DNA from 4 places in the Jeotgalicoccus huakuii genome. Region 4 is predicted to be linked to each of the others. Evidence: riboswitches for the same ligand, from Rfam matches in the RefSeq annotation. Region 4 holds a riboswitch; each other region holds the start of a gene.
The links. A riboswitch is a leader RNA that binds a small molecule or an ion and turns the genes downstream of it on or off. The one in region 4 is predicted to bind S-adenosylmethionine.

Region 1: it holds a riboswitch for S-adenosylmethionine, as region 4 does, so the genes downstream of both, V6E76_RS01090 (5-methyltetrahydropteroyltriglutamate--homocysteine S-methyltransferase) here and V6E76_RS03985 (methionine ABC transporter ATP-binding protein) in region 4, are expected to answer to the same signal.
Region 2: it holds a riboswitch for S-adenosylmethionine, as region 4 does, so the genes downstream of both, metK (methionine adenosyltransferase) here and V6E76_RS03985 (methionine ABC transporter ATP-binding protein) in region 4, are expected to answer to the same signal.
Region 3: it holds a riboswitch for S-adenosylmethionine, as region 4 does, so the genes downstream of both, V6E76_RS00815 (ATP-binding cassette domain-containing protein) here and V6E76_RS03985 (methionine ABC transporter ATP-binding protein) in region 4, are expected to answer to the same signal.

The regions. Positions count from the first base shown of each region.
Region 1 covers NZ_JAVIYN010000002.1:14,818-22,341, forward strand. The annotation lists gene V6E76_RS01075 (Cof-type HAD-IIB family hydrolase) at 1-232, opposite strand, end outside; gene V6E76_RS01080 (hypothetical protein) at 250-660, opposite strand; gene V6E76_RS01085 (ribonuclease H family protein) at 669-1,262, opposite strand; gene V6E76_RS01090 (5-methyltetrahydropteroyltriglutamate--homocysteine S-methyltransferase) at 1,322-2,407, opposite strand; SAM riboswitch class I at 2,499-2,604, opposite strand; gene V6E76_RS01095 (MFS transporter) at 2,763-3,938, shown strand; gene V6E76_RS01100 (hypothetical protein) at 4,049-4,564, opposite strand; gene V6E76_RS01105 (MsnO8 family LLM class oxidoreductase) at 4,554-5,012, opposite strand; gene V6E76_RS01110 (DUF3219 family protein) at 5,014-5,295, opposite strand; gene V6E76_RS01115 (hypothetical protein) at 5,384-5,878, opposite strand; gene V6E76_RS01120 (metal ABC transporter solute-binding protein, Zn/Mn family) at 5,940-7,100, opposite strand; gene V6E76_RS01125 (metal-binding protein ZinT) at 7,113-7,524, opposite strand, start outside.
Region 2 covers NZ_JAVIYN010000004.1:104,587-112,110, forward strand. The annotation lists gene menB (1,4-dihydroxy-2-naphthoyl-CoA synthase) at 1-267, shown strand, start outside; gene menE (o-succinylbenzoate--CoA ligase) at 323-1,732, shown strand; gene yidD (membrane protein insertion efficiency factor YidD) at 1,722-1,961, opposite strand; gene ytkD (RNA deprotection pyrophosphohydrolase) at 2,036-2,494, shown strand; gene pckA (phosphoenolpyruvate carboxykinase (ATP)) at 2,551-4,125, opposite strand; SAM riboswitch class I at 4,336-4,438, shown strand; gene metK (methionine adenosyltransferase) at 4,534-5,718, shown strand; gene V6E76_RS03495 (nuclease-related domain-containing protein) at 5,747-6,655, shown strand; gene V6E76_RS03500 (NAD-dependent succinate-semialdehyde dehydrogenase) at 6,731-7,524, shown strand, end outside.
Region 3 covers NZ_JAVIYN010000001.1:184,722-192,245, reverse strand. The annotation lists ribosomal protein L21 leader region at 1-2, opposite strand, end outside; gene mreD (rod shape-determining protein MreD) at 44-562, opposite strand; gene mreC (rod shape-determining protein MreC) at 565-1,413, opposite strand; gene V6E76_RS00830 (aminotransferase class I/II-fold pyridoxal phosphate-dependent enzyme) at 1,485-2,633, opposite strand; gene V6E76_RS00825 (MetQ/NlpA family ABC transporter substrate-binding protein) at 2,633-3,439, opposite strand; gene V6E76_RS00820 (methionine ABC transporter permease) at 3,439-4,038, opposite strand; gene V6E76_RS00815 (ATP-binding cassette domain-containing protein) at 4,091-5,104, opposite strand; SAM riboswitch class I at 5,163-5,265, opposite strand; gene V6E76_RS00810 (SprT-like domain-containing protein) at 5,302-5,790, opposite strand; gene V6E76_RS00805 (putative RNA methyltransferase) at 6,119-6,973, opposite strand; gene chrA (chromate efflux transporter) at 7,090-7,524, shown strand, end outside.
Region 4 covers NZ_JAVIYN010000005.1:74,243-81,766, forward strand. The annotation lists gene V6E76_RS03980 (methionine ABC transporter permease) at 27-719, opposite strand; gene V6E76_RS03985 (methionine ABC transporter ATP-binding protein) at 716-1,738, opposite strand; SAM riboswitch class I at 1,819-1,917, opposite strand; gene V6E76_RS03990 (thioredoxin family protein) at 1,958-2,272, opposite strand; gene V6E76_RS03995 (toprim domain-containing protein) at 2,223-2,630, opposite strand; gene gcvH (glycine cleavage system protein GcvH) at 2,724-3,104, opposite strand; gene V6E76_RS04005 (Spx/MgsR family RNA polymerase-binding regulatory protein) at 3,171-3,527, opposite strand; gene aroD (type I 3-dehydroquinate dehydratase) at 3,728-4,447, opposite strand; gene V6E76_RS04015 (hypothetical protein) at 4,577-5,143, shown strand; gene V6E76_RS04020 (Ohr family peroxiredoxin) at 5,306-5,716, opposite strand; gene V6E76_RS04025 (CsbD family protein) at 5,791-5,991, opposite strand; gene V6E76_RS04030 (SLC13 family permease) at 6,075-7,442, opposite strand; gene V6E76_RS04035 (glycerate kinase family protein) at 7,426-7,524, opposite strand, start outside.

The DNA of each region.
Region 1 (7,524 bases), on a different contig from region 4:
TGACCTGACCCTCGTAGACAATATATTGACCGTTGTAACTAATGTATGTTTCAATACCTAACATTTCTCTTAACTCTTTAAACATAAACGGACCACGACCTGTCGCAATTGCAACAATATGTCCTTGTTCCCTGAGTTGTATTACAGCATTTTTAGCATCTTCAGGCACTTCTTTAGAAGTGTTATATAATGTTCCATCTATATCAAAGAATATCAATTTCTTATCTGTCATATGGCACCTCTTTTGATTTAAATAATATAAATACTCGATAAAATAATCACTGCAGCAATCAGTATAATCCAAATTACAATCATAACCAGATTCGCTTTATCGTAAAAAGCTGTATACAAGAGAAAATCCGTCATGATATTTAATAGTAATTGTAAGATGATTACTAAAACTAAAGCACTCAGACCTAAAGTAATATTTCCCGAGAAATACAAGATGATTGAAGTGATGTAAACCAGTGTCATTACAATGAAGAATATTCTTTCCTTCATCACTAGATTTAATCGCATTATCTTTGCAATCGTTTCTTCTTCATCATTAAAGTAACGTCGTTCATCGAATGAAAAATGGATTCTATCTTGGTCAAAAAATGAGGTTGCCGCAAATTTAATTAATAGTCCTGCAACTAAAACAAATAAAAGTATATGCATAATTTCTCCTACTGACTTACAGCTTGTTTAGCGAGTTGGTCTGCAAGTTCGTTAAATTCCACGCCTGTATGTGCTGCCACCTTATAGAAATGAATATTAATCTTCTTATTATATTCATGCATCGTTTTAACATAATTTTGAGTGACAGAATTCTTCGCTCTCCACTCTTCAGTATACCATTTTTCTAATCCTGCATAATCGTAGTGCACGTATATATCACTATAGTCATGATGAATCGCCCACTCCACTGCATAGAGAATACCTGCTATTTCTGCCGTTACGTTCCAAAGATTGACTTCAGGGTCGACCTCAGTCGGTTCACTCGCTTGGTGAATAACATGATCGTCCACTATAAACACCGCACCAAAGCCTGCCTTTTCACTTCTTTTGTCATAACTACCATCCACATAGGTCACAAGGGCACCTTTAGGAATATCTACTGTTTCATCTTTTAAATTATCGATAAAATTCTCAGCTTCTTGTCTTGTTTTAAATGATTTGAATTCTGCACCACTATAACCTTTGACTGCATTTTGACAGTCCGGCCAATTAGTGAATATGCCTGTTTGATGTCCTTTACGCACTGCATAATATTTCGCCATAACGATACTCCTTTAAATAAATAAAACCACTCATGATTGTACCATGAGTGGCAGTTTCCTTATAATAATTCGTCAGCAAGTGAGATGACGTAACGTAATTTTTCCCACTGTTCTTCCTCAGTTAAAACATTTCCGTGGTGTGTCGAAGAGAATCCACATTGTGGACTTAAACGAATCTGTTCTTTAGGTACATAATTGGTCGCTTCTTCAATACGCGCTTTGATCACTTCTTTATCTTCTAATTCACCACTTTTTGAAGTCAGTAAACCGAGCACAACAGCTGGGCCACCATCAGGAATTTCTTTTAGTGGTTCAAAATCGCCTGAACGATCATCATCATACTCTAAAAAGAAACCATCAACATTTTCCTTAGCAAATAAGACAGGCGCAATCTTGGCATATGATCCTTCAAATGCCCAAGTAGAACGGTAGTTTCCTCGGCATAGGTGGGTAGTAATTACCATATCTTCTGGTTTCACTTCTAGGGCGCCGTTCACAACTCTTAGAGCTAGATCTATAAGTTGTTCGCGGTTATAACCACTTTCCTGATACGGTTCTTCTTCTGTATTGAGTCTTGCAATATAAACATCATCTAACTGTAAGTAGCGACAACCGACATCATAGAATGCCAAGATGGCATCCTGGTAAGCTGCAATAATGTCATCTGCATATTCTTCAATGTCCGGATAGATTTCTTTATTACGTACACCATAGTTGAAAAATTGGTTAGGTGAAGGAATGGTTTGTTTTGGAACAGCTCTGTCTCCAACGATTTCCTTAAACAAGATAAACTCTTTCACGTGTGGATGGTTTTTATCGAAAGAAATCTTACCGATGTTGCGGATATTATAGGCTTCTGTCTTCATGCCATTGAATGAGTATCCTTCTTCAGGGATATAGCCTTCAAAGCCACCAACATGTTCCATAAAGTCAGTGTGCCAAAAACGGCGGCGGAACTCGCCATCCGTAACAGCCTTGAGGCCGACTTCAATTTGCTTATCCACCACTTTCTCAATTTCTTCTGTTTCTATTTTAAATAATTCGTCTTTACTGATATTACCTGCTTCAAAGTCTTTTCTTGCTTGATGTATTCTGGCAGGACGTAATAAACTTCCTACGTGATCTGCTTTAAATGGTGCTGACATGTAATAACCTCTTTCAATATTGTTTTTAAATAAATAAAATCCCCTTCTATCTTGTTTAAGATTTAAAAGAGGAGTGCTTTACATGTCCATCTTCTCATCTTTAAGTCACAAGAACTTTAAGGAATTAGCACAGTTCCCCTAAGGGTCCGCTGCTGAGGTATCGACGGGCCTGTTCCCTCCACCTCTCTGGATAAGAATTTTATTTACTTAATTGAACATTATATTAGCACTAGCCATAATATTCTGTCAAAAAACTTATGAATCACTAAGTGAAAACACTTTCTTCATATATATTATAGACTTTGTTTTTAATGTGTAATAGTATATCTCTTATGCTTTTAATAAGGAGGTTAATATGAAGGATCAAGCTTCAAGACAACTTGTCATTACAATTTTTATGATCGGTGCCTTTGCAGTCGGCATGACTGAGTATGTCGTAACCGGTCTATTAACTCAATTTGCAGCAGATTTAAACGTTGAAGTTTCTACAACCGGTTTACTCTTAAGTGTCTACGCACTCAGTGTTGCTGTATTTGGTCCGGTGATTCGATTATTAACGTTGAGATTTTCTCCGAAATTACTCTTAATAATTTTAATTTCTATATTTATAGTTTCTAATATTGTTGCCGCGACCGCACCAAATTTTGAAGTATTGCTATTATCGCGCTTATTATCAGCTTCTATGCATGCACCCTTTTTCGGTGTCATGATGAGTTTAGCGATGGCAATTTCTCCACCAAATAAGAAAACCGCTGCAGTTGCCCTAGTAAATGGTGGGCTCGTCATCGCAGTGATGCTCGGTGTACCATTTGGTTCATACATTGGTGCCTTGTTAGACTGGAGAATCGTCTTTTGGATTATCGTTACCCTCGGCATAATCAACTTACTTGGACTCATACTATTCACCCCAAACTATAAGACAGGTGAAGCACCGAAAGTCTCTAGTGAATTGTCAGCATTAAAAGATAAGAATGTCATCATGTTAATGATTACGATTATTTTTGGATACTCAGGTGTATTTACTGCCTATACGTTTTTAGAGCCCATGTTAAGAGACATTGCTGGTATGGGAGACTATGGTGTCACTTTTAGTATGCTAATGTTTGGTACTTTTGCAGTTATTGGTAACTTCTCATCCGGTCGAATTCAACCCGGAAAACTAACTGGAGCAGTGACTTTGGTTATTCTGTTCTTAGCCATCGTCTTATTCGGTTTAACCTTTATGTTAGAAGTGCCTTATCTTGCCTACCTTGCTGCTGGATTATTCGGCTTAGGCACATTCGGAATTTCACCAATGTTGAACTCTAAGATTATTTTTGCAGCAGTTACCGCACCCGCTTTAGCCGGTACTTTGGCTGCTTCAGTTTTCAATCTTTCAAACTCAATCGGTGCATCACTCGGTTCACTCTTATTGACTAACGGATTCTCGTACCGTGAGATTACCTTCATCGCCGGTGGTATGTTAGTATTTGGCGCTTTATGTATGGTCGCCACTCACTTCATAGAAGATAAAAGCCGTTTTGAAAATTAATGTTTTTAATATCTTTATTGCTAGCGGCTCTCTGTGATCGCTACAGCGGGCCACCCACTATTATCAACATCACAAAAAAGCGTTGAACTCTATAAGGTTCAACGCTTTTCTTATTTATTTAACATCACTTTTGCAATCCTTTTATAACTCTTGACCTTATCGGAAAAGTCATGAGTAATCGTCACTATCATTAACTCATCGACACCGTAAGTTCTTTGATATGACATCAACTCATCCCGTACAAAATCAGCATCTCCTATGATGACATTGTCACGGATTTTATTGAACTCAGCTACTTCTTCCTCTGTCAATTCAATTGCTGAAACTTCATCAAATGAAGGTATACCAGAAAATTCTCGTCCAGTAGATTTTAAGGCTTGATTGACTAAATAAGGTCTCGCCATTCTTTCTGCTTCCTCAAATGTTTGACCACAAAAAGTGTTGACCGTAACTATGATTTCTCCATTATTGCTACCTGCTTTATAGGTCGATAGCACTTCGCCTGTCGATTGGCTACTCATAAATTCCCCATAACAGTAATTCAACTGATTGTCTCTGGCAAAAATCGCACTTTTTTCACTGGTACCGAGCATCCACATTTTGACTTGATGCTGGCTATCTGGCATAACCTTCAAGTTCTCTCTTGTTCATTAACAATGCTTTTAATTCACTGACTAAGTCTGGCATCTTAAAGACATGTCCAAGATAATTATCACTTAGTGCTTCAGAGGCAACGTTATCTCCGCCCGGGGCACGACCGATGCCGACATCAATCCGATCACCGTGAAGTGCGAGCAGTGTATTAAAAGTCTCTGCCACTTTTAATGGTTTATAATAAGGCAGCAGTGTTGCACCGCTGCCTAGTCTAATATCTTTAGTTATCATCCCAATTGCACCGAGCGTTACTTCTGGTGCACTTGAGGATAAGCCTTTCATTGCATGGTGTTCTGCTAACCAAAAACGAGTATACCCTAATTGATCAGCAACACTTGCAAGTTTCACACTATTACCCAGTGCTTCTTCTGCTGTCATGTGTGTTGAAATTGGTGCCTGGTCTAATATACTTATACGCATATTAATCTATGACTTTCAAAGTAATATTATACTCTCCAACATTGTCTTCTTCATACAAGTTGTCTAGAGATGTTGAGAAGTTAACAATCTTCGCTTCGAATTCTTCATTATCATTCCCTGGAATTCTTACACGAAATTGCTCTTGATACAAGTGTTCTGATAAGTGGTGATAATCTTCACTCGCCACATCGAAAACGATGTTCACAGTACCCTCTTCTTTATCTCTAACGAGTTCTTTTACATCTAAAGTTAAGTCATCGAGCATGATTATCTCGTACGCCATTCTATTCCATCCTTTCAATACATTAAAAAGAATAATAACATTACAACTATTCTTTTACTATTAAAATGCATACCCTTTTCTTATAAATTTAACCTTCTTTAGTCTTATCTTCAACAGGATAATTATACTGTTTTAAACGAGAAATAAACTGCTCATGATTTAGATGAACATGATTCAATTCTCTAAGTACTTCATCTCCATTTAAAAATTTAATTACAGTGATAACATCGTTCTCTATAGTGATATTTGTAATATCCTCTTTCATCAGCACATTTTCACCACGTCTAAATTTAATAATTATCCCACTTTCTGAGATATGAAGTTGATAATACTTATCTCCTTTGTCCGCCTTGAAGATAAAACCCATCACCAGGGCAACCAATACAATAATCGCTATGATGTAAGCACGATTAAAGGCACTTTCTTCAATGTTATTAAAAGTTCTGTATGACAAATCAAAGATAATGAACAATAAATATGCACCGAGGACAATCAAGCCAAACAAGGTAAAATTAAAGCCCTTCGGATCATAATTTTTAGGCACATCTTTTCTACTTAAATAAATCACACCGTCATCTTTCATCCTGTCACCTCATTAGAATTCTTTATTTAATATACCCGAATTCAAAGAAGTTAACAGTTACTTAGTCAGTCACTTTATCTAAAACTTGCAAGTTTTTCTCCATCAGTGAAATATAGTCTTCATCATTACTTATATTTTCTTCAGTTAATACTTCCATATTGTGAATATATTCTGCCTCTGCCCCGATTTCGTCCTGAACAACTTTAGATATTTTGCCTGGACTATTTTGCTCAAATAGTACATGACTTAGATTGTTTTCCTGAGCCACCTTACTCAATTCTTTTAGTTGTTGTTGTGAAGGCTCATCACTCATTGAATAACCAGAAACCGCTAATTGTTCCACCCCATAACGCTCCCAATAACCAAATGCAGCATGGGGCACAATAATTTTAGCGTTATCTTTATCTTTTAAAGTCGCCTTATATTTCTCATCCAGTTGCTCGAGTTCTGACGATAAGGCTTGAAAGTTCTCTTCATAGATATTTTTATGATCAGGATTTAAGTTAATCATCTCATCTTTAATAATTTCTCCAACTTCAATCATTTTCAATGGATCAATCCATATGTGTGGGTCAAAGTTATCATGGTTGTCAATAATGATATCGACATAGTCAGTAAACATTAATTCACCGTTGTTATATCCTTGTGCGCGTACAGAAAAGCTATTTTCACCCGTCTCATAAGTTAATGATTGACCCTGACTGACTTCTTTAAAATCACCGTCATCATTGACTGACCATTTCACTTCATCAACATCGGATGTATTCGTCGTCAATTCAACTTGATCACCTGTATGATAGTGGTCAGCTTGACCTTCAATTACATCTTCATCACCCTTATCATCATAACCCTGATACGCTTCATGTTGACCTTCGAAGAGATTGTGATACGCTCTAATTTTAAGCAGGTTTACGTCTTGATTTTCTAAAGCTTCTGCAATATTTGAAGAAAATGCCTCCATACCTTCACCGACATAAACTAGGGCATCACCATCTGCATAGTCTGTCATTTCTTTAATTGTGGGTTCGTACGAGTGACCATCAGCACCCGCTGGAATGATAGAAGTTGTCTCCACTGTATCACGGCCAATTTCAGACACTAAATACTCTAAAGGATACACCGTCGTATATACTTTTAACTTTTCCGACTGACTATCCTCTTCTCCTTGGCTGCAGGCACTTAAAATAAAAACCGTCAGTATAAATACAAATATTTTCTTCATGTTAAGTCCTCTCTAGTGTTGTAACATATCATTTTTTATGTCGTCGATTGTCTGATTCTTTGGATAATACGTTGGCCAATGATCGACTTCACTTAAGAGTTCTTCTCTGTCATCTCCCCAGTATAAGTGGTAGTGACCTGACTTCTCTGGAGCGATAATGTGGTCAGAAAACTGAACATATTTAGGTGCTGAGTTATCACCGTCTATTTTTTTAAAGATAAATCTGACACCTCTGTTACCTGCTTCATACTCTAAAATTTCATAGCCATCATATTCATACTGACCTGTAATAGTTTGTTCTTCACTTTTAAAAGTAATCTCACCATCTTCTTTGATCATAATGTCATTTACATCGGTTTCATAACCTGTCTGGTAATAATCTTTATATTCCACTTCTGTCATATCACCGTCTTTTGCTTTATGT
Region 2 (7,524 bases), on a different contig from region 4:
ATGGGCTTAGTCAATACGGTTGTACCGCTAGAACGATTAGAAGATGAAACAGTAGAGTGGTGTGAAGACATTATGAAACATTCACCAACTGCCTTACGTTTCTTAAAAGCTGCAATGAATGCAGACACAGATGGACTCGCAGGTTTACAGCAGTTCGCTGGAGATGCAACATTACTTTACTATACAACAGACGAAGCGAAAGAAGGCCGCGATGCGTTTAAAGAAAAACGAGATCCTGACTTCGATCAATTTCCTAAATTCCCATAAAGTTTATAGTATAATCTAACACCCGTCTCTGATGGGTGTTTTTGAGGTGATTTAAGTGTCATATAAATGGCTAGAATCTGCTATGTTGGAAAATCCAGACAAGGTAGCGGTTAAATATAAAGGAAAGACTTTAAACTACAGACAGTTATATATGAAAGCACATGAGCTATCGACTCATTTAGAAACTTTAAATCAAAAAAGAGTCGGGCTTTTAATCGATAACTCTTTTGACTCAGTGATTCTAATACATGGTCTAATGTTACATGGCGTAGAAATGGTATTATTAAATACGCGTTTAACTGGTCATGAAATTAGATCACAGCTTGATGATGTCGTTGTTGATACAGTCATTACGACGGTTCAAGGTGAGATACCCGATACTAAAATGATTCATTTTGATGAGCTATATGATTTGCCATCAGCTACTGCAATGGTGAATCAACCAGATGCGGATGATATATTATCCATTATGTTTACTTCAGGTACCACAGGACGTTCAAAAGCGGTCCCACAAACCTATGGAAATCACCAGGCATCACATAACAATTGCCAGAATGAAATGAATTATAATGAAGACAGTGTATGGATGATGGTAAATCCGATTTTTCATATTTCAGGATTGTCAGTTATGTTTAGAACTGTAATGAGTCAAAGTACTTTAATTTTAGTTAATAAATTTGACCCTGAATCTGTGTGGTCAATCTTAGAAAATGAAAAAGTTAGCCATACTTCAATGGTTCCTGTGATGCTAAAACGCTTATTAAAATTTGAAGGTAAACATTTCCTTGAAGGCATACTGTTAGGTGGGGCGAGTACTACGACTAAATTATTAAAAACAGCAATCGACAAAGGATTACCTGTTTATAATTCATTTGGTATGACTGAAACTTGCTCACAGATTGTTCAAATATCCTCCAATGATAAAAACATTCTAAGTGGAACAGTGGGGAATATTCATACAACTGCAACTGAAATCAAGCTAGATGAATCGACTCATGAACTTTTGATTAAAGGTGACTCTGTCGTTAAGGAATACTTAAATGCAGATATGGATCATACTGATGGGTATTTCAATACAGGAGACGTCGCGAGTATTGATGATGACGGATACATTTATATTCTTGATCGTCGTAATGATTTAATTATTAGTGGTGGCGAGAATATTTATCCGAAAGAAATAGAAGATGTTGTCTATATGCTTGAAGAAGTGAATCGTTGTGTGGTCATTAAAAAAGATGATGACGAGTGGGGGCAGGTTCCCGTTTTACTTCTAGAAGAACCTGTAGATAAGTCCCGTCTATTAAATCATCTTTATGAGCATTTAGCAAAGTATAAAATACCAAGAGAAATACACTATGTTGATGAGATTAAGTTAACATCAACTGGAAAGATATCTAGAACAATTAATAGAAATATGTTTCTAGACCTAGATGAAAAGGTATTGAGAGATAATACTAAGATTTAGATTTTTTCTTCTTTGTATTTATTGGTACCGGATCGAACCCGCCTTCATGGAAGGGATGACATTTAAGAATGCGTCTTGTTGCTAAGTACGACCCTTTGATTGCGCCATGTTCATTTATAGCATCGATTGCATAATTAGAACAAGTCGGGTAGAAACGACAAGTCGGCGGTGACATTGGGGAAATATTTTTTTGATAGAAATGAACTGCTCTGATTAGAATTTTTTTCATTAGTCGATCACCTTTTAATAGTAGTACAGTTATTGTAGGCCGATAATACGTAGACTGCAAGGGGAGGAGTTTAAATGAAAACATTTAAAGATTTTAAAGGACGAGAAGTTACCTTAAAATATGAGTATGTCGATCAGACAGATCATGTGCTAATTATTCCTAAACTTAATAATCAGTTTCTGTTGACGCATCATAAAGAAAGAGGATTAGAATTTCCTGGTGGTAAAGTTGAACAAGGCGAATCACTTGTTGAAGCAGCACAAAGAGAGCTGTATGAAGAAACAGGTGGTTTGGTAGTAAACCTACATTTCGTTGGAACCTACACAGTAAATGATGGTGAAGATACCTTTAGTAAAGCGGCATTCTGTTGTAACATAGAACGCTTGGATGGACTACAAGATTATCATGAGACACTAGGGCCTAAGTTAGTCACACAAATTGAAGATATTGATGATGAAGATAAAAGCGAATTGTTAAAAGATGAATGTATTATTCATCTATATAATGAAGTAAGAGAACATGGTTGTCAGTAAAATAAACGGACCCAACAAAGTATAATTGTTGGGTCCGTTTTGTATATAATTATTGTTTAAAATCCGCCTTTAGCTGCAATTTCTGCAGATTCTTCACCGAATTTTTTGAAGTTCTCAATAAACTGATCTTTTAGTGCTTGTGCTTTCTCATTATAAGCATCTTTCGATTCCCAAGTATTAGCCGGCGCTAAAATTTCTTCAGGAACACCTGTGACAGCAGTAGGGATAGATAATCCAAAGACATCATCTTTAACAAATTCACCAAGTTCTAATTCACCGCTAATTGCGCGTCTAACCATTGAACGAGTGTGTTTGAGATCCATACGCTTACCAACACCGTATTCTCCACCCGTCCATCCTGTATTAACCAGGTAGACGTTAACATCATGCTTATCAATTAATTCACCTAGCATATTTGCATAGACTGTTGCATGTAATGGTAGGAACGGTGAACCGAAACATGTTGAGAATACTGGTTGTGGAGACGTGACACCACGTTCTGTACCTGCAAGTTTCGATGTAAACCCACTCAAGAAGTGATACATTGCTTGGTCTTTAGATAATTTAGAGATTGGCGGTAATACACCAAATGCATCTGCTGTCAGGAAGACAATTGTTTTCGGGTGACCTGCAACTGATGGAATACGTGCGTTATCGATATGGTTAAGTGGGTAAGCGGCACGTGTGTTTTCAGTTAATGCATCATCATCATAATCCGGATTACCTTCTTCATCAATAACAACATTCTCTAAAACAGAGCCAAATTTAATTGCTTCAAAAATTTCGGGCTCTTTTTCTTTTGATAGGTTGATTGTTTTAGCATAGCAACCACCTTCAATATTGAATACCCCATCTTCATTCCAACCGTGCTCATCGTCACCGATTAAATCACGTTCGGGGTCTGCAGATAGCGTTGTCTTACCTGTACCAGATAGACCGAAGAATAGTGCAACGTCCTTGTTCTCTCCAACATTTGCACTACAGTGCATACTCATTACACCTTGTTCAGGTAATAAGAAGTTCATGATAGAGAAGATGGATTTCTTCATTTCTCCACCGTACTCAGTACCACCAATAAGAATTATTTTCTTCTCTAATGAAACGAGTACAAATACTTCTGATTTTGTACCATCTACAGCAGGGTCTGCTTTAAAAGTTGGTGCAGAGACAATTGTAAATTCAGGATCGATCGCTAATGCTTCTTCCTTAGTCTCAGGACGAATGAACATAGTTTTAGCAAACATGTTGTGCCAACTGAATTCATTCACAACTTGTAGTTTAAGTTGAGTCTGAGGATCAGCACCAGCATAGCCATTAAAAACAAATAACTCTTCTTTTTCATTTAAGTATGTAGTAACTTTTTCAAACAAATTGTCGAATATCTCTTCGGAAATTGGTTGGTTAACGTCTCCCCAATCGACTTTATTTTCAGATACGCTATCTTTTACGACAAAACGATCTTTAGGGCTACGGCCTGTATATTCACCAGTTTGAGCACGTAGGGCACCAGTGTTTGTTAATGTAGCTTCACCACGTCGTAAAGAAGCCTCTACTAGTTCACTGTTTGATAGTTGTTTGTGTGTTGAGGATTTAGCGACTAAGTCCTCGATTAAACTCTTGTGATTAACCATGATTCGCCTCCAAAAATATTTGAATTAAAACGCATTATTTAGAAATTAGTATAACACATTACTTTTTACGATAACACTATAATAAGAGCACATCTATAAGTAATGATGCACATTTCTAATTTAAGAAATAAATTTAACTTATTATATTAGTTTGATTTGGTCTAAATCTTGATTATCACATATCAATATTGTAATATATAGCTAAGTTATCTCTTATCAAGAGGTGGTGGAGGGATCAAACCCTGTGAAGCCAGAGCAACCTCCTTTTCAAGAAAGGTGCTAAAGAATGCAGAGTAATTCTGAGCGATAAGGGAAAAGGGCGAGCCTTTTTCTCTATGTTTATGTGGAGAATAAGGCTTTATTTTTTGCTTTAGGAGATAGCTAATTTAGCTATAAAGGAGAATTTTAATGTCAGAAAGAAAGTTATTTACATCAGAGTCAGTCACAGAGGGACACCCAGACAAAATTGCAGATCAGATTTCTGATGCGATTCTGGATGCAATTTTAGAAGGAGATCCATATGCAAGAGTGGCATGTGAAACTGTAGTTAATACAGGTCTTGCTTTAATTGTAGGGGAGATCAGTACTGAAACTTATGTAGATATTCCTAAGACAGTTCGTGAAACAGTTAAGGAAATAGGCTATGTGGATGCTAAATACGGTTTTGATTATAAGACGATGTCAGTATTAACTGGTATTGATGAACAGTCAGAAGATATCGCAGTTGGTGTTAACAATGCTTTTGAAACGAGAGAATCACAAGGGGTTTCAACTGGTGCAGGTGACCAAGGTTTAATGTTCGGATTTGCAACTAACGAAACGAAAGAATTCATGCCTTTACCTATTGCACTTGCTCACAAAATTTCAAGACGTCTAACAGAAGTAAGAAAAGATAAGACGATTTCTTATTTAAGACCGGACGGTAAGTCTCAAGTGACAGTTGAATATGATGAAGCGGGTCAGCCGCTCCGTGTGGATACGATTGTTATCTCAACTCAACATCATGAGAACATACCTGCTTCTGAAATATATGATGATTTATTAGAGCATGTGATTAAAGCAGTTGTACCTGAACATCTTTTAGATGATGAAACTAAATACTTCATCAATCCAACAGGTCGTTTTGTAATCGGTGGTCCACAAGGGGATGCTGGCTTAACGGGTCGTAAAATTATAGTGGATACTTACGGAGGATATGCACGTCATGGTGGCGGTGCATTCTCTGGAAAGGATCCAACAAAAGTGGACCGTTCAGCAGCTTATGCAGCCCGTTATATTGCTAAAAATATTGTAGCGAGTGGTATTGCTGATAAGTGTGAAATCCAATTAGCATATGCAATTGGGGTATCTCAACCGGTATCTATCTCTGTTGATACATTTAAAACAGGACAATATGATGAAAATAAAATTGTTGAAGTCATTAGAGCACTGTTTGATTTGTCACCAGATGGAATAATAGATATGTTAAACTTAAGAAAGCCAATTTATAAACAGACTGCAAGCTATGGCCATTTTGGGCGCTCAGACATTGACTTACCTTGGGAAAGATTAGATAAGGTCGATGCGCTTAAAGAATTATTAAGAAATCGCTAAGTGAGCACTGTTGGAAAGTAGGAATGTTATGAACACGGAAATCTTTACGAATCCCATTTTTATTGCGATTGCTGTCGTTCTTCTTATAGTAGTAATCTGGTTTTTAGTTTATTACTTTAAACATCGCAATCAAGTGAAAGTTGTTGAAGACAATCACGCTAAAGAAAAAGAATCTTTAGTACAGAAGTACGAAAGTGAACATGAAGCAGAAAGACTTGAACACAAAAAAGAATTATCGAATTTAAATGAGAAGTATTATAATGATACGACTTTACTCGATAACAAATTATCAAGTTTACATCAGTTCTCAGTAGACAAAGGTGAATATTTAACAGACTTAGCATTGATTCAGTTAAAAGATAAGTTGGTCAAAGATGAGAAAATTCGCGAATCCGATATGATTATCTTATCTAATGTATTCCTACCTTCACGAAATTATACGAATACACGTAAAATCGACCATTTAGTTTTAACACGTACGGGTATCTACTTGATTGATTCTAAGTATTGGAGTGGACACATTTTACATGGTGTGAACGAAGCACAATTTGAAACAGTCCCTTATGTAGAATCATTCTTTGACTTACTCGAACTAGATAAGAAACGAGAACAAACATTAATCTTCGAAAAAGCAGACCAGAAAAACGTATCTGTTAATCACTATAATGGTGTCATCGATGAGACGAAGATTACTGCAGAGAAGCTTAAAAACAAGTTGAAATTACAATATGATATCGTACCGATTATTTACTTTAACCCTAAAGATAATGGTAACTACTCAATTACAAACTACTCAGAAGATCCATCAATCCGTGTAATTGTCGGCCAAGAAGACCTAGAAGCATTCTTCTTGAAATATGTCTTCCACGGCAGATTCCAATATACGGTTAAAGACTTAGATGAAATTGCAGATGCAATTTTAGAACAGAGTCTGTGATCTTAAATTTTGTAAATTGAAATTAATCGTCCTATAATTATTTATAGGACGATTTTATTTTTGGAGGGAAAAACAATGTCAGAAGAAATTATTGTAATTAATCCCGCAACAAGAGAAGAAATTGGGAAAGTGCAGAAAGATAGTCAAGATGATATAGAAAAGAAAATAGACTTAGCAGATGAGACTTTTAAATCATTTAAACAACTCACTGCCTATGAAAGAGCCGATTTACTTTTTAAATGGGCTGACAAAATTGATAAAAATAAAGAAGAAATTGCAGAACTTGTAACGAAAGAAGGCGGAAAACCGCTAACTGAAGCGCTGGGTGAAGTCGACTATGCAAACAGTTATATTAGATATTACGCAGAAGAAGCTAAACGTATATATGGACGTACAGTACCATCTTCAAAAGAAAACAACCGTATCGTTGTTACGCGCCATCCGATTGGTGTCGTTGCGGCAATCACACCATGGAACTTCCCAGTTGCAATGATGGCCAGAAAAGCGGCTCCAGCAGTAGCAGCGGGAAATACCTTTATTGTAAAACCGGCTAGTGCGACACCATTATCCGCAATGAAATTTATTGATTTAGCATTAGAAGCAGGTTTTGACAAAGGTGTAATACAGTACGTCAATGCCTCTGGTAAAGATGCTGGTGAGATATTTACAAAATCTGATAAGATTATGAAACTCACATTTACAGGCTCAACAGCAGTAGGTAAAAAACTAATGAGTGACGCATCTGTAACTGTTAAAAATGTAACGATGGAGCTAGGAGGACATGCACCATTAATTGTTCATAAGGATGCAGATATTGACAAAGCTGTAGAAGGTACGATTGCCTCCAAATTCAGGAACTCGGGACAGAC
Region 3 (7,524 bases), on a different contig from region 4:
CTTTTCATCAACTACTGTATTATACAAATTTTGGACTACCATGTCAATTGTTACTACGTAATTCTTTTCTCACTTTTGCTGTTTGTATTGCTAAGACATATATAACTGTAAACATAATCGCATTAACCAATACACTCGGTATTGCTCTTAGGGCAATAAAATCAAAGAATGGCATAGAAATAAATTCTAAAATACGATAGATAAGGTACTGATATAAATCAAAGAAAAACGAGTTCAACAAAACAACAAAAGCCATAGCTACAAAGTCACGGTAAAATACGCGAAATGCTGTTTGCATAAATATAACGAAAGCAATAAATCCAAAACTATAGATACCATAAATCGAACCGATATAGACATCTAGCATGACGCCGAACAGTAGCGCGAAAAACATGCTGATTTTTGGCCCCGCATAAATTGTGAGAAGTAAGATGTACATAAATAAGAACTTAGGTACAAAGTATACCTCAACACCAAACAACATCATGGGACTAAAAGCTGTAAATGTCATATCGATGTAAATGAGAATAATTCCCAAGATGAAGATGACAATCATCTGCATATTTAGTCCTCCAATGATTCAGGATCTCGTTTTAAAACAAACACCGTATCCACGTCATTTAAGTCGCTGTTCATTTGGACATAAGCATTTTGACTCAGACCATACTCATCATTTTCTACTTCTACTACCTGACCGATCACAATCCCTTCAGGTAAAGAACCTGTTAATCCAGAAGTATAGACCTCATCACCTTGTTCTATCGTTACCTGATTTTTAATGTTTTCGATAACTAAAACATTTTTCTCTGTATTAAAATTTCTAATGTTACCATAAACTGTCTCGTCACCATGTTTGACCTCTACAGATAGGTTATTTTGAGACGCATTGGATGAAATAATCTCTACAAAGGCTGAACCACCGTTCACCCTATTAACAATACCAATCAATCCCTTAGAAGTTGATACAGCCATACCTTCTTTTAGACCATCCTTCTCACCCTTATCGATAGTAAAAGAGTTTAACCACTGGTCAGGAGATCTTGAAATGACATTTGCATTAATTGTTTCATAGTCCATATTAGAACTGACGTCTAGGGCTTCTTGAAGCTTTTGGTTCTCTTCAGTTAACCGCTCATTATCCGCCTGTAGTTGCGGTAACATATCTAGTTGTTTTTTTAATTCTTCATTCTCTTCAACTGCACCAAACATATTAAAAAAATTTGAAAATATATTGCCGATAAAACCAAATGGTGCATTAACGGTTTCTTGTGTAGTTGCGACCGCATCGCCAGTAAATTGTTCAGCTTTTGTCGTCGTACTACGGTCTGTTAATGAAAACCCTATTAAGGCAATCAAAACAATGATCCCAAATAGTACGATGAGCAAGCGGTTTCTATTAAAAAACTTAGTCACTCTCCGTCCGCCCCCAATAAAATATATCTGAAATAAATAATAACACATTTAATAAGGGACTAGCACTAAACTTACCAGAGATTTTTAATCTCTATTAGCCTGTCGACAAAAGTTTGTAATATCGAATCCTCTACGGCTAAAGATATTCTAATATAATTCGTCCCTCGGCTACCGAATGGAATACCCGGCGTAGTCAAAATCGACTGTTCCTTTAATAAATACTCAACGAATGTTTCACCTGTAAATCCGTCCGGTACTTTAATCCAACCAAAGATACCCCCGTCGATATGTTGAATTGGAATATTTAATGCACTTAAAGCTTCATTAATATATGTCTTTCTCTTGTTAAAGATTTCATTTTGTTTTGGTATCAGTTCATCTGCATGATCTAAGGCTGCCACTGCTGCATCCTGAGTGACACCAAAGACACCAGCATTTGTATGATCTTGGAATCTATTAATGCTTTCAATCATGTCCTTATTGCCGACAGCAAATCCTATACGATAACCTGACATATTAAATCCTTTTGACAGTGAGTAGACTTCAATGGATTGTTCAAGATTTTTATCACTCGTTAATATGCTCGGATGTTGTTCGTTAAAACCAAATGCGGCATAGGCGAAATCATGAAGGATTTGTGTATTCGTACCTTTAAAGCGTTCAATTGTTTGATCAAAAAATTCTTGGGTTGCGACCGCACCAACTGGATTAGAAGGATAGTTTAAATAAATTAAATCCGTCTCTTTAAGTTCTCTTTCAAGGGCATCGAAATCTGGTAGATAATTATTTTCTTCAAGTAAAGGCATATCGATGGCCATTGCCCCCGCTAATTCAACAGCTGTAATGTAATCGGCATATCCTGGGTTTGGCAACATAATTCCAGAGCCAGGATTTAAATGTGCAAGTGGGAAATTAACCAAGCCGTTTTTTGTACCAAATAAAATTGCGATATTCTCATCATTTAAATCGACATCATAAGTTCTCTTGTAAAAATTTTTAATACTGATTTTTAATTCTTCTTTCCCACGAAAAGAACCATATTTTTGGTTTTCTTCCTTGTCAATCGCTACCTTGACAGCATCGGTAATAACTTTTGGTGTCAAACCATCAGGGATACCCACTGCTAGATTTAAGAGTGGTTTTTCCCCTGTTTCTAATTTTTTGTTCATCATGCTAGAAAAGTAGCTCGGACTTAAACTATTCAATAAATCACTCGCCATTATTCATCCTCCTCTGGTTTATCGAAACCTTGGAAATCTGCATCAATGACTTCATTAAATTCTTCAGATTCTACAGCCTTGATAAGGTCTTCTTCCATTTTGCTTCCGGCATCTTCACCGTTAATCACGATTTGATTTCTAAAATATTCGTTCATATTCTCTAATGACAAGGCATCTTCTAACTTCATATCACTCGCAAGCGCAAAGTTTCCTGGCACAAGAGACAGACCAATCTGATCGACACTTCTAGGCAGTTGGCCAGCATCTTGGAAGATAAATTCTAAGTTTTTCTTGTTATCGATAATGTCTGCTTCTTCGATGGCAAACATGTCAGCATCTTCACTAATTGTTATGAGCCCAGCATCTTGTAAAGTTAAGAAACCGCGTGAAGCGTTAACAGGATCTAAAGGCAGAGCCACTTCACTTCCTGATGTAATACTGTCTATGCTGTCGAATGTTCCACTGTATAGCCCCATAGGCGCAGTTGGTACTTGAATGATATTTTTTAATTCTGTATTATTTTCTTCATTATAACTATCCATGAAGAGTACATTTTGAAAGAGGTTAGCATCGATATCACCATTGGCTAATGCATTATTCGGTTGAATATAATCACTGTACTCAATGACTTCAACTGAATAACCTTCTTGTTCTAGTACAGGCTTTAATGCGTATGTGGCCATATCAGCAAATGGTCCACTAGATGCACCAATAGTAATCACTTCACCTTCATCCTCATGGAGTAAAACTGTTGTTAGAACGATGACAAAAAGTGTACCAATTAAAAATGTTATAATACCTCTCATTACTTATCCTCCGCTCTGTTTGCAAGTCGGTCGCCGACCCACTGAACAATTTGTACGATAATGATTAAGACAACCACTGTCACAATCATCGTTAATGTGTCATAACGGTAATAACCGTAGCGTATGGCTAGGTCACCTACACCACCACCACCGACAACGCCTGCAGTCGCTGAGAAAGCAATAATTGAAATAATTGTTAGCGTAATCGCTTGGGTAATACTCTTTTTCGCTTCTGGTAACAAAACATCCGTAACGATTAAGAAAATTGAAGCGCCACCTGCTATACTCGCTTCAATCACACCGTCTTTAACACCGTTGAAACTAGATTCAACGAGGCGGGCAAATAGTGGTACTGCAGCAATTGATAAGGCCACACTTGCAAATACAGGTCCATGTGAATCGTTAACTAACCAAGTTGCAAAAGGCATAATCGCAACGATTAAGATAATGAATGGGAATGACCGAATAATATTCATCAACCATCCGAGGACACTGTTTAAAGGTTTAATTCTAAAAAGGAGTGGGTGCTGCGTAATATATAAAAGAATACCTAGTGGTAATCCTAATAACACTGCAAAAAATATTGAAATAGAAACCATTTGAGTAGTCTCAAGTAATGCTTTATATAAAATTGGCCATAACTGACTGAAACTATCCAATGTAACCCACCCTTTCTATGCCGTTCGTCTGATCAATATGACTTTTCAGTCTATTAATTTCTTCTTCTTTACCAGTCACTTGGAACATTAAAAAGCCAAGTGGTTGATCCTTAATGTATTCAATGCGTCCATTTAAAATGCTAATGTTTAAATCAAAATTACGATACAGTTTGTTGAGATAATTCTCTTCTGCATTTTCACTGAGGAACTGAATTGTAATCACTTGATTCTCACGCGTTGCCTTAAACTGCTTAGGGACTTCAAAGTTATAAATTTCTTGAACAAAGTCTTTAGTAATTTCATGCTTAGGATGACTAAAGACATCATAAGTTTGACCTATTTCTAAAATTTCACCTTGAGACATTACACCGACCCGGTCTGCAATTTCTTTAATAACTTCCATTTCATGAGTGATGACGATAATCGTAATACCTAAATCCTTATTGATTCGATTCAATAATTTTAGAATACTCTTAGTCGTGTCTGGATCTAAGGCACTCGTTGCTTCATCACAAAGCAAGATGTCAGGATCATTTGCAAGTGCACGAGCAATACCTACTCTTTGCTTTTGCCCTCCACTTAAATTTGATGATTTAATTTCAGCCTTGTCTCCAAGTCCAACCAATTCCAATAATTCCTTGATACGGCCTGGTCTCTTTTTCTTATCAAATTTTGAAGCCTTTAGAACAAATTCAATATTTTCATAAACAGTCTTAGATTCAATGAGATTAAACTGCTGAAATATCATACCAATTTTTTGGCGTTTCTGTCTAAGTTCATTCTTAGTGAGCTTCGTTAAATCTTCACCAGCAACTGTTACCGAACCCGTTGTTGGTTGTTCCAATAAGTTAATTAATCTAACTAAGGTAGATTTACCTGCGCCTGAGTAACCGATTAAACCAAAAATCTCACCTGTCTTAATTTCTAATGATGTCTCTTTTAATGCTTCAACCTTACGACCTTTTAATTGATAGGTTTTTGAAACGCTCTCCAATTTTATGCTCATGATCTACCTCCTCTTTAAAATAAAAAAACCATTCATCATGTAGACAAATGGCGATGTTTGATTATCTTCCAAGCCGATGCCTGCAGGATTTAGCACAGTACTTAAATAAGCCCGCTGCTGAGACTTCATAGGGCCCGACCCTCCATCTCTCTTGATAATTTCATATTCAATTTAGAGTAATACTATATGATTTAATTCTAAAAGTCAATAAGAGGCGACTCTTTACTTTGACCGAGATAAGTAAATCTCGAGTGACAACGTGCACAGACATACCGCTTCTCATAACCTTTCATACGTTTAGTAAATTTATAATTACAGTGCATACATTGATAATGATGTAGAGTGCCTTTGTATCTATAGGTTCTTGTTAATGAAATGTTGAGCTTCTTGAGTGTATTCTTAAAATAATCATCTTGATCTCGGTAAGGTTTGTTTAGTCGATATAGACAAAAATGCACACATTCATGGTGTAGGACATCAAGAATTACGTGCCTCGGATTATTGTCAATAAAGGTTTTCGACATGACAATCTCTTCGTTAATAACCCTGTTGTGTCTCGTCTTAATTACAAAAGCGCCAAGCTTTGCAGTCATTCTATTTGAGATTCTTAGTGAAATATTAAAATCCACATTAAAATGCTTCTTAGAGAATGCTACTGCATATTCTAATAATTCTTTTTCGTCCACCTTACTCACCACTACTTATAAATAGTCATAAAAAAAGAGAGACTCGAAGTCTCCCTAACAGATAAATAATATAATATGATATCTAGGCCAAAGGCACTATCAAAGAACGATTGAGCTAATAATATGAAGTATAGCTATAAATTAATAGGTCGTTCTGTTATGTATTTCTTAATATATTTTCATTATATTTTAATCTTTGGGTTATTTCAAGCCTTAATGTGAAATAATTATGTTTGTAATATCTTTGTAATATAAGCTCAAATATTTCAAATAATAGCCCATAAACAATATTATAACGCAGTTTGATAAGATTACAATGACAGTTATTTCAATATTTCGCTTGAATAATGTGTAAATCTACAGTAATTATTTTACTTGTTGTTTCAGTAAAATCTTTAATCTCTTGCTGACTTACGTGCCAACCGAGCGGGGTCATCTTTATTAAATCTTTTAAAGCGACGCTAGCCAGTTCAACTTCATATGTGATTCTCTCTTCGGAAATAAAATCTACTTTATTTCTCATTAACTCCAAGGTATCCGTATTCTCATATTCTTGACTATCACCAGCTAAAGTTTCTCTAATTTCTTTTAAGTACTTGCTACCCGGAATAACTTTAATCAGTATGCCGTTCGGCTTTAAAATACGTTGAAATTCTTCATAATTCGCAGGAGATAAGTAGCTTAAGATTACATCTATACTACTCTCTTTAAACGGTGTACGACTTAAATCTCCGACCACCCAGTTTTCATGACTATAGTTTTTACTCGCGAGTAATACACCATCTTTTGAGATATCTAATCCAATACCATGAGTGTTATCTTTATCAACTAGTTTTATAATTGAACGTAAATGTGAACCTTCACCAGAACCTGCATCAAAAATAAGGCGGTTTTCATTTGGAAGTGCATTAATTATATCAGCAATTTTTTGATGAATTATTTTGTAAAGATTATGAACTGATATAATATTATACCTCGCATCAAATAAGTCTTGATCATACATCGATGATACTTGTTTTTGCAACATGTTGACGTAGCCTTGTTTTGCTAAGTCATAACTATGACGATTTTCACACACTAAACGATTTGAATCGACGACATTTAAATCAGCACTACAAATCGGACACTGTAGATTCGATTCTAATTTCTGAAAACCAAGCGCTGCAATTTCTCTCTTTTTCATTAATTCACCTACTTTATTTCAATTACATTATGAATTGTAAAAGAATATAAATTTCTATAGTACTCAATAACTTTAAATGGTATTCTACACAAAAACAAGTTTTTAAGGAGGATTAAATGAAGCGATTCATGCTATTACTTGAAATATATTTAGTGTCCACAAGATTAGGCTTAACTTCTTTTGGTGGACCCTCTGCACACCTCGGTTACTTTCATACCGAGTATGTCGAGCGTAAAAAGTGGATGGATGAAAAGAGTTATGCTGATCTTGTCGCACTTTCTCAATTTTTACCTGGTCCCGCGTCCAGTCAGGTGGGTATCGGAGTCGGTGTCATGCGAGGTGGCGTTTTAGGTGGTATCATCTCATTTTTAGGATTCACCTTACCTTCAGTCATTGCACTAATTATTTTTGCTAGTCTTTTAACAACCTTCAATATTGCTGATGCAGCTTGGATTCAAGGCTTAAAAATTGTTGCAGTAGTCATCGTCTTACATGCAATACTTGGCATGGCTAAAAATTTAACACCTGATCTAAGTCGAAAACTGATTGCG
Region 4 (7,524 bases):
TTTTCTATAAATTTTTATATTAGTAATCAGCGTTTATCCACTCTTTTAGAGAAGAAGTCTCCTAAAATTTGAATGACGAAAACGATGATTAGAATTACCACAGTTGCAACAAGCGTGACGTCAGGCTGGTTTCTTGTAAAACCAACCATGTAGGCTAAGTTACCTAATCCACCGGCACCAATAACCCCTGCGATCGCGGTTGAACCAACGAGCATAATGGATGTTACCGTAATACCTGAAATTAGAGCAGGTAATGATTCTGGTATTAACACTTTCCAAATAATTGTCCAAGTGTTCGCACCCATTGACTCCGCCGCTTCTATTACACCCTTATCAATTTCTTTAAGTCCTATTTCAACTAAGCGTGCATAGAATGGTGCAGCACCGATAATCAACGCAGGTAAGGCTCCATTTGAGCCCATTACTGTACCCATGATTGCTTTTGTAAATGGCATGAGTAGAATAATTAAAATGATAAATGGAATCGCTCTAAAGAGATTGACGATGAAGGATGTCGTTCCATAAAGCGGTTTTGAGGGAACATTTTCACTCTTATTAGATAAGAACAAGATAATACCGAAAATGAGTCCAATTATAAAGGCTGCAATTGTTGCAATCACTGTCATGTATATCGTTTCATAAGTCGCTTCAATTACTGCATCCCATTTCACATTTTCAAAGCTAAACATATTTTTAAATTCTTCTATTACACTGTTCATCCTGCTTCAACCTCCAATGTGACATCGTGCTTTTTAAACTCATTTGAGATTGATTCAAGGGTCTCATTATCGATATCTAATGCAATATATAAATGTCCAAATGATTCTTGATTCGTCTGTTTAATATTACCTGATAGAATATTTACATCTAAACCGTAATTTCTTATGACCTCAGAAACAATTGGAGATTTTGTTCTCGTACCTACAAAGTTTAATTTTACTATTGTTGAAGTTGGGAATGATGCTTTAAGTTCTTCTATTGCGAGTTGATGATCATCATCTGAAATATCATCTTTAACAAAGCGTTTTGTTACACTTGACTGTGGATTTTGGAACAATTCAATTACCGAACCCACTTCAACGACCTTACCGTTCTCCATCACTGCTGCACGGTCACATATCTTTCTGATCACATGCATTTCGTGAGTAATCAAGACGATGGTTAGATTCATCTCTTTTGTAATATCTACAAGTAAATCTAATACTTCATCAGTCGTTTCTGGATCTAAGGCACTAGTTGCTTCATCACATAGTAACACTTCAGGCTTATTCGATAAGGCTCTGGCAATACCGACACGTTGTTTTTGTCCACCTGATAGCTCACTTGGATAGTTATGCGCTCTACCCTCTAGCCCAACAAGTTTGATTAATTCATCAACACGTGCTTGGCGTTCTTTCTTTGGTATACCCGCGATTTCCATTGGAAAACTTATATTTTCTGCAACTGTTCTTGACCACAGTAAGTTAAAATGTTGAAAGATCATAGATACTTTCTGACGTTTTTTTCGAAGATCACCTTTGGACATTTTACTGATGTCATCTCCACTGACAATCACATCACCTTCAGTTACATCTTCAAGTCCATTTAATAATCTGATCAGGGTGGATTTACCTGCACCTGAGTAGCCAATTATCCCAAATATCTCACCGTGTTTAATCGATAGATCAACTTGGTCAACTGCTGTTATATTTTGTTTCTTAGTTTTAAATATCTTAGAAACACTTTTTATATCAATCATGATACATTTCCCTTTCTCATCGAAGAAAAATAAAAAGGCCTACTCATAGTATATGAGTAGGCCTTTGAACTTCATTATGCCTCTCATCTTTAGGATTTGTTCCTGTGATTTAGCACCTTGTCATTAAGACGGTTGCCGTGGCTTCTTAGGGCACTTCCCTCCACCACTCTTGATAAGAGTTCTATTCGATTGAGATTTATAATATCAGACTATTCTCTACTAGTCAACCAGGAATTCATCTAATACTTCACTTAAATATGGTACTGAGTGAAAAGCATAGAGTTCTTTCACAAGTTGGCCATTTTTAAATAACAGTAAGGCTGGTGCTGAACGTATGTGGTATTTATCTATTAAGTCTTTATGATAGTTCAAGTTAATTCTCTCATATGATATCTGCTTCATCTCAGAAACGACTTTCAACATCGATTCTGAAATTTCACATGTTTTACACATCGTCGCATATCCAAAGATAATATAACTTTCCTTATCCTGTGTATTCTTTAATAAATCTGCCGTTGAAATTGTTTCCTTCACGATAAAACTTACCTTTCATTATTAACGCATTATCTACGTAAAAACCGTGTCTTAAGAGGAGGTTAGCTAGATAGTCATGCGGGCAACGACCGACTTCTCCAAATTTTGGATCAATGTAAATATGCGTGCTCTCACTTAAATGTTTTTTAAACCATTGACGAATTTTTCTTCCTTCTTTATCCGCATCGGATAATATAAAAATTTGCGAATCACCTAGCTGTTCGATAATTTCATCTAATTTGGAAATACCCATTGTTCCGAAAGTGCAAATAATTTGTGCCGGTTCTACTAACACTTCTTCTAAGCGACGTTTATCAGTCTTGCCTTCAACAATGAGTACCTTATCAGAAAGATTCATTCGTATCACCCTTAGTTTAATTTTATACAAATTCACCAGAAGTAATAAATATTTAGTTTTAAAAAACTCCGGACAAATGTCCAGAGTTTAAAATTAGCCCTCGATAACTGCTTGGTAACCAGCAGCATCAAGAAGATTATCAAGTTCGCTTTCATCTGAAAGTTCAACTTTCAGCATCCAAGCGCCTTCATATGGATTTTCATTTACAAGTTCAGGACTATCTTCAAGCTCTTCGTTAATAGCAACGATTGAACCTGAAACTGGAGCGATTAATTCAGAAACAGTCTTAACTGATTCAACGCTACCGAATGATTCACCTGTTGATACGTCGTCGCCTTCCTCTGGAAGTTCAACAAATACAATATCACCAAGTTCAGATTGTGCAAAATCAGTAATACCGATAGTTACAGTATTTCCTTCAACCTTTACCCATTCGTGGTCCTCACTGTATTTTAGATCTTGTGGTAATGACACGCTAAAACCTCCCTTTTAACTTATCATATATATTGTTGCATATTTATCATACTACAGGCAAGAAGATTAATTCAATAAAGCTTGCTCATAATTTTCTTCTTTAAACCCTAAAAGCACCTGATCATCTAAAACAACCATTGGTCGCTTGATTAACATGCCGTCACTTGCAAGTAATTCAAACTTTTCATCATCTGAAAGTTCAGGTAAGCGTTCTTTTAAACCAAGTTCTTTAAACTTGCCACCTCTTTTATTAAAGAAATCATCTACGTTATATGAAGAACGGTCCACAATACCTTTAAGCGTATCGATTGACGGTACATTTTTGACCATATCTATGGCAGTGAATTCTAAGTTATTATCCTCTAAAAATTTCTTCCCCTTACGGCAAGTTGTACATTTTGAATACTCGTAAAAAGTTATCATTATATCCTCCTAAAATAGAAAATCATCTTACATTAATTCTACCTTAGAAATTATATTTTATACACTCAAATCACAAAATAAACCCAAAACCTTTGGGGGAGGTTTTGGGCCAGGGGTTAGGATTTAAGAAGTGTGTGTTATCTTCTAACCTCACTCTAACACCTAAATATTATTAGAACGTAAAGTCTGTGTAAAAATTATCATAAAGTCGTTAATGTTTTCCTTAGTTCACTTATATGAATTTGTCCAGGCGCCGCATCTCGGCTGATGTAACCATAAGTAAATAATGGGGCATAGTCGCCTGTTAACACGCGTGTACGCTTACCTAACTCACCCATAGAGATTCCGATGACCTTGTGCCCATATTGAGCCTTAGCAGTTTTTAGAACATCTATAACTGTGTCGACATCCTCACTGTTTGTAGGGTACAGGGCAAACTTAAACACATCACCTTCTACTTGATTCATCTGACTAAGTAAATCCATGAGTGCACCGTGATCAAGTGTTTCTTTAAAGTTATGATAGCTCAGTAGCGTTTTAATTTGATGCATCTTTGCGGTCTCAATAATTTCCTGCACAATTTTTTTACCGACTGACATTTCAATATCTATATAATCAATATCCATAGACTTACAAATCTCTAGTAGAAGTGCTTGGTATTCAACCGTAGTTTTTGAGCCCTTGCCCCCTTCTCTAGAAGTTCTATAGGTGTAGATAATTTCTTTATCGAGAGCTTTAAATCTGTCTATGATTCGTCTGACAATCGATGCATGATCCTGGCGATTTAAAGCATCAAACACATCCCCTCGTATTTCGACTATATCAAAATCAGTTATGTGCCTTTCTGCAGCTTCAATCTCTTCATTAATTGCATCAGAGTTATACCCTGAAAAAGTGACGACAATCTTAGTAGTATTCATTATTTTGCCCCTTGAATTTTGTTCTATAAAAAGTTTTTAAGTATCACGTTGTATTGTACTATAATTAGTATTGGTATGCAGTGATGATTTTTAATACTCATATGAATAAGATCAGGAGGACTTAGTAAATTGAAGAAAACAATATTATACACGAGCTTAGCCGCTGCCCTTCTCTTAGCTAGCTGCAGTAGCGAAGAAGAATCAGAAACTGTACAAATAGAAGAAGAATCCTCAATCGTAGATGATACAGAAGAAGATGTCGAAGATAATATCGATAGTGACCCAATAGAAGAAGAAAGTGATGCTAGTACAGACCATTTAACAGTTGGTGAATCTGCAAGGATTGATGACATCACACTCACCATTGATGATGCATATTTAACCGATGAGAGAAATGAAACGAACCTCATTGATGTAAGTGGTGTACTTATTCTAGAAGTTACATATGAAAACAACACAGAAGAAACCTTTCCGACAGGTCGAGATATTGTCGTTGAGTCAGAAGGAGAATTAATGCGAAGCTATAAGCTGGAAGACTTACTATTAGAAGATTTACCACCAGGTGAAAGTATTAGTGGTCGTATGGCCTACGGATTGGTCAATGAACCCGAAACCCTCACTGCGACATTTCAGCCATTACTAAATGAGTCAGAAGAAGAAGCTGTCTTTGAAATTGATATTTCTGATGAACAATAGGAGAGGATTTCATTGTTTCGGTGATAAGTGAGACTGTTTCAGGCAACTTATCACCACTTTGGCATGTTTCGGTGATAAGTGATCCTATTTCGAGCAACTTATCACCACTTCATAAACCAAAAATGCACCCTGTACAAGTACAGAGTGCATGCTTTTTATATTCTATTCTACAACCTCTACTGATAAATCTACATCGATATTACCACGTGTTGCTTTAGAGTATGGGCAGAAATCATGTGCTTGTTCTAAATATTTCTCAGCGTCTTCTTGAGACATATTTTTAACTTTTGCATTGATTGCAACGCTAAGTTTAACACCTTCACCGTCTTCTTCTAAACGTACTGTTAGATCGACTTCTGGCTCAGCGTCACGAACGCCACCTTTTTTAATCATTAAATCAAATGCTCCGTTGAAGCATGATGCGTAACCTGCAGCAAATAATTGTTCAGGGTTTACACCTTCTCCTCCTTGATCTGGTGGGATAACCGGTGAATCAATTGCCTTGTCTGATGTTGTTACGTGTCCTTTACGTCCACCAGTATTAACAGCACTAACTTCATATTTCACAGCCATTATATAGCCTCCTAAAAATATATTTACTTACAAAAATGAAGCCGTATTAACAACAGCTCCATTAATATATCTACTTATTTTTTGAACTTGTCTGATAGTTTGTCAATTGCATCGTTAGCTTTGTCACTAGCGTCTTCAACATATTCTTTCGCTTTACCAGCAAGCTTATCGTCTTTACCTTCTTTTTCTAATTCTTTGTCTCCAGTAGCGTTACCAACAGTTTCTTTAACGTTACCTTTAGCTTGTTCTAATTTGCTGTCTTTTTCCTCTGCCATGAAAAACACTCCTTAAATAATTAATTAGTATTATTCGTACAGTACTAAGTATTCCCGAATCATAATTTATTAAACATAATAATTTAAAAAAATTTTAAACCAAGATGTTGCCAATAAATATAATAAGTCACAATCATTAGCACTACGTATATCGGCATGAGTATCATACTTAATTTGAACAAATCTTTGCTAGTAAAACTATCTTTTGCTCCCTCATAAAATATGAGGAGCGCTTTTGAACTTACAGGTAAAGTGACACAGAAATTGATGCCAATTAAACTGATAAACACCATAGCAACTGGATTAACATTAAATGTTTCTGCAATGATGAGTAAGACCGGTATCAGTACAGCTGCTCTCGTCGTATGGCTTGGTATTAATAAGTGAGAAGTCACACTAATCAACACCACAAATACGAGTATTAAAAATACATTCATATTATCAAACTGATTGAAACCTGCTAAGAGCACATCTTGAAAGTAAGTCGTCACTCCATATTCGACCAAGAGACTACCTAAGGTTGTCGCACCTGCAACGAAAAATATTAGACTCCATGAAACTGAGCTAAGTCCTTTTTTCCAGGTGATTAAGTTTAATTGAGGGAGCATCATGATCAAACTCATTAACATGGTAACATAAGCAATATCAAAACCATGTAGTGGCTCAAATAGCCATAAAAGTATAGTGACGACAACTAAACAAAAAATAATTTTTTCTTTTGTTGTAAATGGCATTTTCTCAACATCTTTTGCTTTTATCGTGTAGTTAAAGTCCTTAAAATATAACCACTTAATAATGACATAAGTAATATATGAAATAATTAGTCCAAACGGTAAGGCATATACAAGAAATTCAATATAAGTAATTGACTCATCAGTCTGGCCTTGTAGGATACTGATACCAACTAAATGACTACCCGCACCAAGTAAAGTCGTATTCGCTGCCATGATAATCAGCACCGGAATCGCTAAACTAAAAAATTTCTGATGCTGATTAAAACGGTCCGTTAATATTTCATAGAGTGGTAGCATCACTGATGCTCTCGCAGATGTTGACGGTACAATGACAGATAAAATCATTATCACAATAAAAGTAAAGAAAGTGACCCTACCCTTTGTCGTGCAATTATTGATCACCCATTGGCTCAGTCGATCAATCAAGCCGCTTTCATATAGTACCCCCGCGATAATAAATGCACCAATCATCAGCCATACCACATCATGAGTAAAAGCGTTAAACATAATGTTCTCAGGTAAGCCAAGTAAAACACCAAGTACTAAGACGAGCCAGGCTGCGAGTCCTGCTGGTAGTTTAGTAAATATAAATAAACCAAGGGCTAAGACAAAAATTATAAGGCTGAGTTTTCCCAGATAATCAAGCTCCGGAATGGTACTTACTAAGAGTGTAAAAGCGATAAATATTCCGATACCAATTTTAGACTTTAAGTTCATTATCTTCACGCTCACTTTGAGCTAATTCCATACCGATGAAAATGCTGCGCATTGTATTATCCACTGCTTTAGTCAACCATTT